DNA from 2 places in the Paenibacillus sp. NPDC058174 genome. Region 1 is predicted to be linked to the other one. Evidence: predicted binding sites of a transcription regulator. Region 1 holds the regulator's gene; the other holds the start of a gene.

Region 1 (3,422 bases):
GTTTGTTTTTAAAGTGATTACCAATTTCTCTGAGATTGAAAGAATTTAAAATTACTAACATAAAATATAAACCCCAAAGTGGTAAAAGAATTCTTGGTCATTCTGATATTAGAGTGACCTTAGATAACTATTCCCATGTTTTACTATCTGCTCATAAAGAGACCGCTACGCAAATATGGTGAACAGCTTTTCGAATAATTCAAACAACTCTAATCATTGAATAGTGGTTAAAACAAAAAGTTATATCAGTAACAGAGATTTCGTATGTTCATCAATCCCCATTAATTACTCGAAGTGTAGCCAAACTACCATAAAAAATGCTCAGTGTGAACCAAACGTGTGACCACGAACAGTTGCGAGCATTATTTCAAAATGCAAAAAAAGCCTTCAAACACTCGGAAATCCTTGTGTTTAAAGGCTTTTTTCTTTATGGAGCCTAGGGGGATCGAACCCCTGACCTCATCGCTGCCAGCGATGCGCTCTCCCAGCTGAGCTAAGGCCCCATATTTTACTATTAAAGGAATTGAATTGTGTAACCGCTTATCTTCAAACTAAAGCAACGACAAGATTTATATTAGCACGCTGCCATTATCGAAGTCAATAGTGCTGGAAAACTTCCCCTTGAGGGTTATCTGCTCGAATATCATTGACTCTTACGTTGCTAATCTCCACTTTGACGGTGTGTTTCTAATTTCAAAATCCAACAAGATTATGTAAGGGTTATTCGATTCAGTCTATTCTTTATCTCATCAAATAACCGACTAATTTTCCTTATTGCGAAATTTATTTCCGCCCTTATGAACTTTTAATCCTTATCCTCGATTTAAACGACTTTTCCCAAAAAAATAAAGAAATTAGTTACTCAACAGAGAAAAAAGTTACTTTAGCGCATCAGTTCAAACGTAAGTTGTAGTCACGCACATATGCATCTGATCATCAGCATAATCTCCATCGAGTAAGATCACCTCTTCAAAGGTGTACATGAGACCCCTCATTATCTCCTACAATGAACCGCCCTCTCTTACCCGCTAACATTAGCTTCCCACCCGCACACAACAAAAATAAGCAGCATGCGCATCACAAGCTGCTTATTCTCAATCCATTTCAAATCCGCTTACTCATTGCCTTCCCCTAACTCTTCCCGCTCTTCGCTAACCCCACCGGCTCACGCAATCAAGCAAGAACGAGCCAACTTCTACCCCTGCCCATTCCCATTCAACGGGTGCTTGGACAGCAGGCTGTTCAATTCCTTCATGAACATGTCAATGTCCTTGAACTGGCGGTATACGGACGCGAAGCGGACGTAGGCGACTTCATCGACCGGATAGAGCTGGCCCATCACGATCTCGCCGATATCACGGCTTTCCACTTCGGCCAGCGCCGTAGTGCGGAGCTCCTTCTCTACTTCGGAGACGATAACCTCCAGGTTCTCAACCGATACCGGGCGCTTCTCGCAGGCACGGATCAATCCGCGCAAAATCTTGTCGCGGCTGAATTCTTCGCGACTGCCGTCCTTCTTGATTACGATCAGCGGCGTCTCCTCGATCATCTCGAACGTCGTGAACCGGCGGCTGCACCGCTCGCACTCGCGTCTGCGGCGGATCGACTTGTTCTCGTTGGCTGGACGCGAGTCAAGAACCTTCGTGCCGGAGTTGTCGCAATAAGGGCATTTCATATCCATCACTTCCTTCTGGTCTAATTTTCCATACGTTTCCTGTAATGAAGTTTGAAATTTCGCACATAATACTTTTACCAACCGCAAGGAGGTGACAAACAATGAGCAACAGCAACCAACTAGTTGTACCACAAGCATCCGCAGCGCTTGACCAACTGAAATATGAGGTCGCTCAAGAGCTGGGTATCGCGTTTCCGCAAGACGGATACGGCGGTAACCTGCTGACTAAAGATGCTGGCTACATCGGCGGCAACATCACTCGTCGTCTGGTGCAAATCGCCGAGCAATCCCTTGCCGGTAAATAATGATTTCATCAGTCATGTATAACTAGAGGCTTTGGCTTGTCCCGTCCTGAAGCGGCGCGGATACGCCAAAGCTTCTTCTATTTGCGAAGGGAATAATCGGCTACATATCGGGATAAAGGTCTTTGTATTTATTATAGTAATAAATAACTTTTTGTACATAGTGCCGGGTTTCGCCAAAAGGAATAAGGTTTACCGTCTCCTCACGGCCGTCCCAGCGCCCGGAATCGAGCCATTTGCGCACGTTACCGGGTCCCGCGTTATAGGCGGCGATTGCCGCGATTTTGTTTTGCCCGAATTGCTTGTGCAGCGACTGCAAATACCAGGTTCCAATTTCAATACTCACATCCGGACGATGCTGCAAAATATCCGGCGTCACCTTCTCGAAGCCGGCTTTTTCAACGATCCAATCTGCCGTATCCGGCATAATCTGCATCAAGCCCAGTGCGCCTTTAGAAGATACTTTGCCATTGGAGAAATTAGTCTCCGCCCGGATAATAGCAGCAACCAGATGGGGATCAACCTTATAATTAGATGCGCTGGCCCGGATATCCTCCCGGAATTGTACCGGATACATCCATCTGGCCATCCAATCCGAATTGAGAAATAGCATACCGATAAAGCCAATGAGCAGGACGAGAAACACCCTTTTTTTCAGCAGCCATCTCATAGCAGGCCCTGGCTTTTCCAGAAAAGACTGATTTGGCGGCTTGTCTCCTCCAGCGTTCCGCTGTTGTCGATGACCCACTCCGCTCGCCGCTTCTTCTCTTCAATGTCCATTTGGAGCTTGACCCTGTGCTGCGCCTCGTCCGCATCAATAGCGTTGCGGAGCATAAGACGCTCCAGCTGCAGCTTCTCCGGTACGTATGCGACCATAATGCCATCGTATAACGAGGCTTGTCCGGTTTCGTACAAGAGCGGGATATCCGCTACGACTAGCTTTTGCGGAAAATCAATTTCGTATTGCTGAATCCGCTGTTGCATTCTGGTACGAATAGCGGGATGGAGAATCCCCTCCAGCTGCGCCAGCTTATCCTTATTATTGAATACGATCGCACCCAGCGCCTTACGGTCCAGCGTGCCATCTTCCTTATGTATAACGGCTTGTCCGAACTTAGAGGCGACCGCCTCCAAAGCCGGTTCACCGGGCATAACAACCTCTCTCGCCACCTGATCCGCATCGACCAGCAGCGCACCGCGCTCCACAAGCATGGAGGCAACGGTGCTTTTGCCAGTAGCGATACCGCCGGTTAAACCGATCTTCATAAGCCTTCACCCCGTTCTTATAACAGCTTCGTAATGCCAATCAAGATGAGCAAAATGCCGGGAAGCACCGACAGCGCCCGCATTCCCTTCCAATTGGAGAACCGGAAGCCGAAGCGTATTCCCGTTAACAGAAACAACGCGCTCGCCGCTGCAATGACAACTGCCGTCCACAGGGCCGG
Region 2 (3,422 bases), on a different contig from region 1:
CCGTCGCGGTAGATCGTCACGCCCTTGCAGCCAAGCTCAAAGGCCATCTCATAAAGCTCCTTCGTCTCCTCCACGGTGAAATCATTCGGACAATTGGCCGTCTTGGAGATAGAGCTGTCGACCCAACCCTGTATTGCCGCTTGAACGCGAATGTGATCTTTAGCAGACAGGCTCATAGCCGTCACAAAATAATCCGGCAGCTCTTCACCGGGATGAGCATCCTTCCATTGCTGCGCAATCGGAACGAGCTGCTTGTCGTAGCCGAGGCGGCTTTGCCGGTAATATTCGAACGCAAAGTAAGGCTCGATGCCAGTTGAAGTGCCAACCATCGTCCCCGTACTGCCAGTAGGTGCCTGTGTAATGACCGTTACGTTGCGAATGCCTTGTCGCTTCACGGCTTCACCGACCTCCGGGAACGCCTCAATTATATTGCGCATAAACCCGCTTTGCACGAATAGATCATGCTCGAAGGCCTCAAAAGAACCCTTTTCCGCAGCGATCTCACTGGATGCCAGATAGGACTCCCGTGCAATAAAGCCGTACAGCTCATCGAGAAATACGAGTGATTCCGGACTGCCGTAACGGATACCAAGCTTAATCATCAGCTCGGCAAGCCCCATCGTTCCAAGTCCGATCCGTCGCTCCCGCTTCTGATTATCCTCATTTTCCTGAAAATGATAAGGCGTTGTATCAATCACATTGTCGAGAAAACGAACGGACCAGCGGGTTACTTTCGCAAGCTCCTGCCAGTCAACGGCATGGTTCGCCTCATCGTAAAATCTCGACAGATTAATGGCAGACAAATTGCATACGCCCCAGCCCGGCAAGCCCTGTTCTCCGCAAGGGTTGGTGCTGATGATCGGATTGAAGTACCAGCTGTTGGACATCTGGTTGTAGTATTCCATGAATACAACGCCCGGCTCTGCCGATTTCCAAGCGGATTCAATAATGAGATGCCAGATGTCGCGGGCGCGGACGGTTTTGTACGGAATCACTTTTTTGCCCAGCTTCCGCCATGCATCCAGATCGCCTTCCCACAGGTCATTATACTCAGGATCCTTCGTATCGGGGAATACAAGCTCCCAGTCCGCGTCGTCCTTCACCGCTTTCATGAATGCATTACTGATGCAGACAGACAGATTCGCATTCGTCACCTGCCCCATCGTCTGCTTCACTGTAATGAAGTCGATAACATCGGGATGCCAATCATTAATCATCAGCATGAGAGCGCCCCGCCGGCTCCCGCCCTGCTCAATCAGCCCCGTCGTATAGCTGAACAGACCTCCCCATGAGACGGAGCCGCTCGACGTGCCGTTCACTCCGGCCACAACAGCACGGCGCGGACGCAGCGAGGAGAGATTGATGCCAACTCCGCCGCCCCTTGCCATAATCTCAGTCATTTCGGTCAAGGTCTTCATAATGCCGCCCCGGCTGTCCTTAGGCGATGGGATGACATAACAATTGAACAGCGTAAGCTCCTCGCTTGCTCCTGCTCCAGCAGCTATCCGCCCGCCCGGAACGAGCTTCCAATCATCTAAAATATAGCGAAAGCGCTCCGTCCACAGGCTTCGCGCCGCTTCATCCCCTTCCGCCCCAGCCATAGCCGCAGCCAGCCGATCCCACATCTCATCCGGTGTATGCTCGATTGTCAGCGTCAGTTTGTCGACGGTTGTCTTAACCGTATCGCCGCTGCGCAGCTTAACCTGTACGTCATCGCCGTCCCGCGAAATGATTTCCCCGACTTCTTTTGCCGGAAATTTCGGATCATCCTTCGTTAGCGCCAGTACGATATCGCCTATCTTGGCTTTGCTCGTATCTGCGTTTTTCCAAGCATACCGGTCCAAAAATATTTTTTCACTCAAACCTTCCAGCCGATTGCTCCCCGCTTCACCCATTTCAGCAGCCTCCCCAAATTATGAATTGGCTTTCCATACATGGCCTCATAACAAAATCGCAACATATTGTATATTAACACCATTATAACATACTATATATTGATTTTCATTATCCTACAGCCAAATAGGCTTACAGCATCTACAGCTTTAATCACACGCAGGCGTCCGCAATTTCCTCGATCTTATTCTACTCCTCTTTCTTATGAATATCCGGCAATAGGGTCATACTATAGGCAACTATCTCTTTTTTTCCCGAAAGGAGCCCGCAAACTTGTCCTCTACAAACCATAACGCCGATCCCGCCGGGACGGCAGCCGGTTCGAACGCTATTGCAACCCGCAAGCTGCATCCATTGGTGGATCTGAAGCTGGACCGTTCCTGGTTCGAGGAGCTTCAAAGCCGGATGGCGAAAAACGGCCCTTGGGACGACTGGACGTTATATCAGCTCTCAATGGAAGCCGAGCAAGCGAAAAAAATCGACAGCTTCGAGCATATGCAGTGCCTTCGGACGCTTCCCGGCCTCGAGCCGATGCCGCATCAAATTAGTACAGCTCGCAAGGTGCTCCATGAAATGGGCGGCCGGGCCATTCTCGCAGACGAAGTAGGGCTCGGCAAAACGATCGAAGCCGGCCTCGTCCTGAAAGAATATATGGTTCGCGGTCTCGTTCGCCGCGCGCTTATTCTCGTGCCTGCCTCCCTTGTCCTGCAATGGGTAAGAGAGCTGAATCAGAAATTCGGCATATCGGCCGTTGCGCAAAAGAAAGAGCATACCTGGCACTATGACGTTGTAGTTGCCTCTATCGATACTGCCAAGCGTGATCCGCACCGCGAGCTCGTACTGGGCAATGACTACGACCTCATCATTATTGATGAAGCGCATAAGCTGAAAAACAAAAAAACGACCAACTATCAATTTGTCGTTCAGCTCCGCAAAAAATATTGCCTGCTGCTGACGGCCACACCAATCCAAAACGACCTCGACGAGCTGTTCAACCTAATTACGCTGCTGAAGCCGGGGCAGCTCGGTGGACAAAGCGAATTTGCCGCCAATTTCGTTGTCGATAAACGGCTTCCGAAAAACGAAGACCAGCTGCAGGACGCATTGTCCAGCATTATGATCCGCAACCGCCGAGGCGACGGCGGCATTTCGTTCACAAAACGTATCGTCCGCAACATTCCGCTGGTGCTGTCACCCGAAGAGCAGGCTCTATACGATGCCGTAACCGGCTTCGTCCGCGAACGCTACGATGAGAGCGGCGGCGATCTGACCAGCATGCTCTCCCTCGTCACCCTGCAACGGGAAGTGTGCAGCAGCCGGGATGCCGTATTCGTAACGCTCGTCAATCTATTTAAGAAGACAGCCGAGGATTCACCGATGCGGCCGAAGATTTGGGAGCTCGTGGAGTTTATCCGCAAGATCGAATCCAATACGAAAGCCCAGAAGACGCTGGAGCTCGTTCAGCAAATGAATGAGAAGGTTATTATTTTCACGGAATACCGGGCCACGCAGGAATATTTGCTGCAGTT

What was found. Region 1 encodes NrdR, which represses ribonucleotide reductase genes. Its sites were predicted from a motif close to AACACNATATATNGTGTT; they were not measured.
Region 2: ACFVVF_RS25840 (adenosylcobalamin-dependent ribonucleoside-diphosphate reductase) is a predicted target of NrdR. The motif match lies at 1,984-2,001, and genes of this name have one in related genera.

Annotation. Positions count from the first base shown of each region.
Region 1 covers NZ_JBHVUY010000001.1:2,192,400-2,195,821, forward strand. Annotated here, with positions in the region: tRNA gene ACFVVF_RS09800 (tRNA-Ala) at 431-503, opposite strand; gene nrdR (transcriptional regulator NrdR) at 1,196-1,675, opposite strand; gene ACFVVF_RS09810 (alpha/beta-type small acid-soluble spore protein) at 1,777-1,980, shown strand; gene ACFVVF_RS09815 (lytic transglycosylase domain-containing protein) at 2,081-2,647, opposite strand; gene coaE (dephospho-CoA kinase) at 2,644-3,243, opposite strand; gene ytaF (sporulation membrane protein YtaF) at 3,261-3,422, opposite strand, start outside.
Region 2 covers NZ_JBHVUY010000008.1:121,310-124,731, reverse strand. Annotated here, with positions in the region: gene ACFVVF_RS25840 (adenosylcobalamin-dependent ribonucleoside-diphosphate reductase) at 1-1,895, opposite strand, end outside; gene ACFVVF_RS25835 (DEAD/DEAH box helicase) at 2,224-3,422, shown strand, end outside.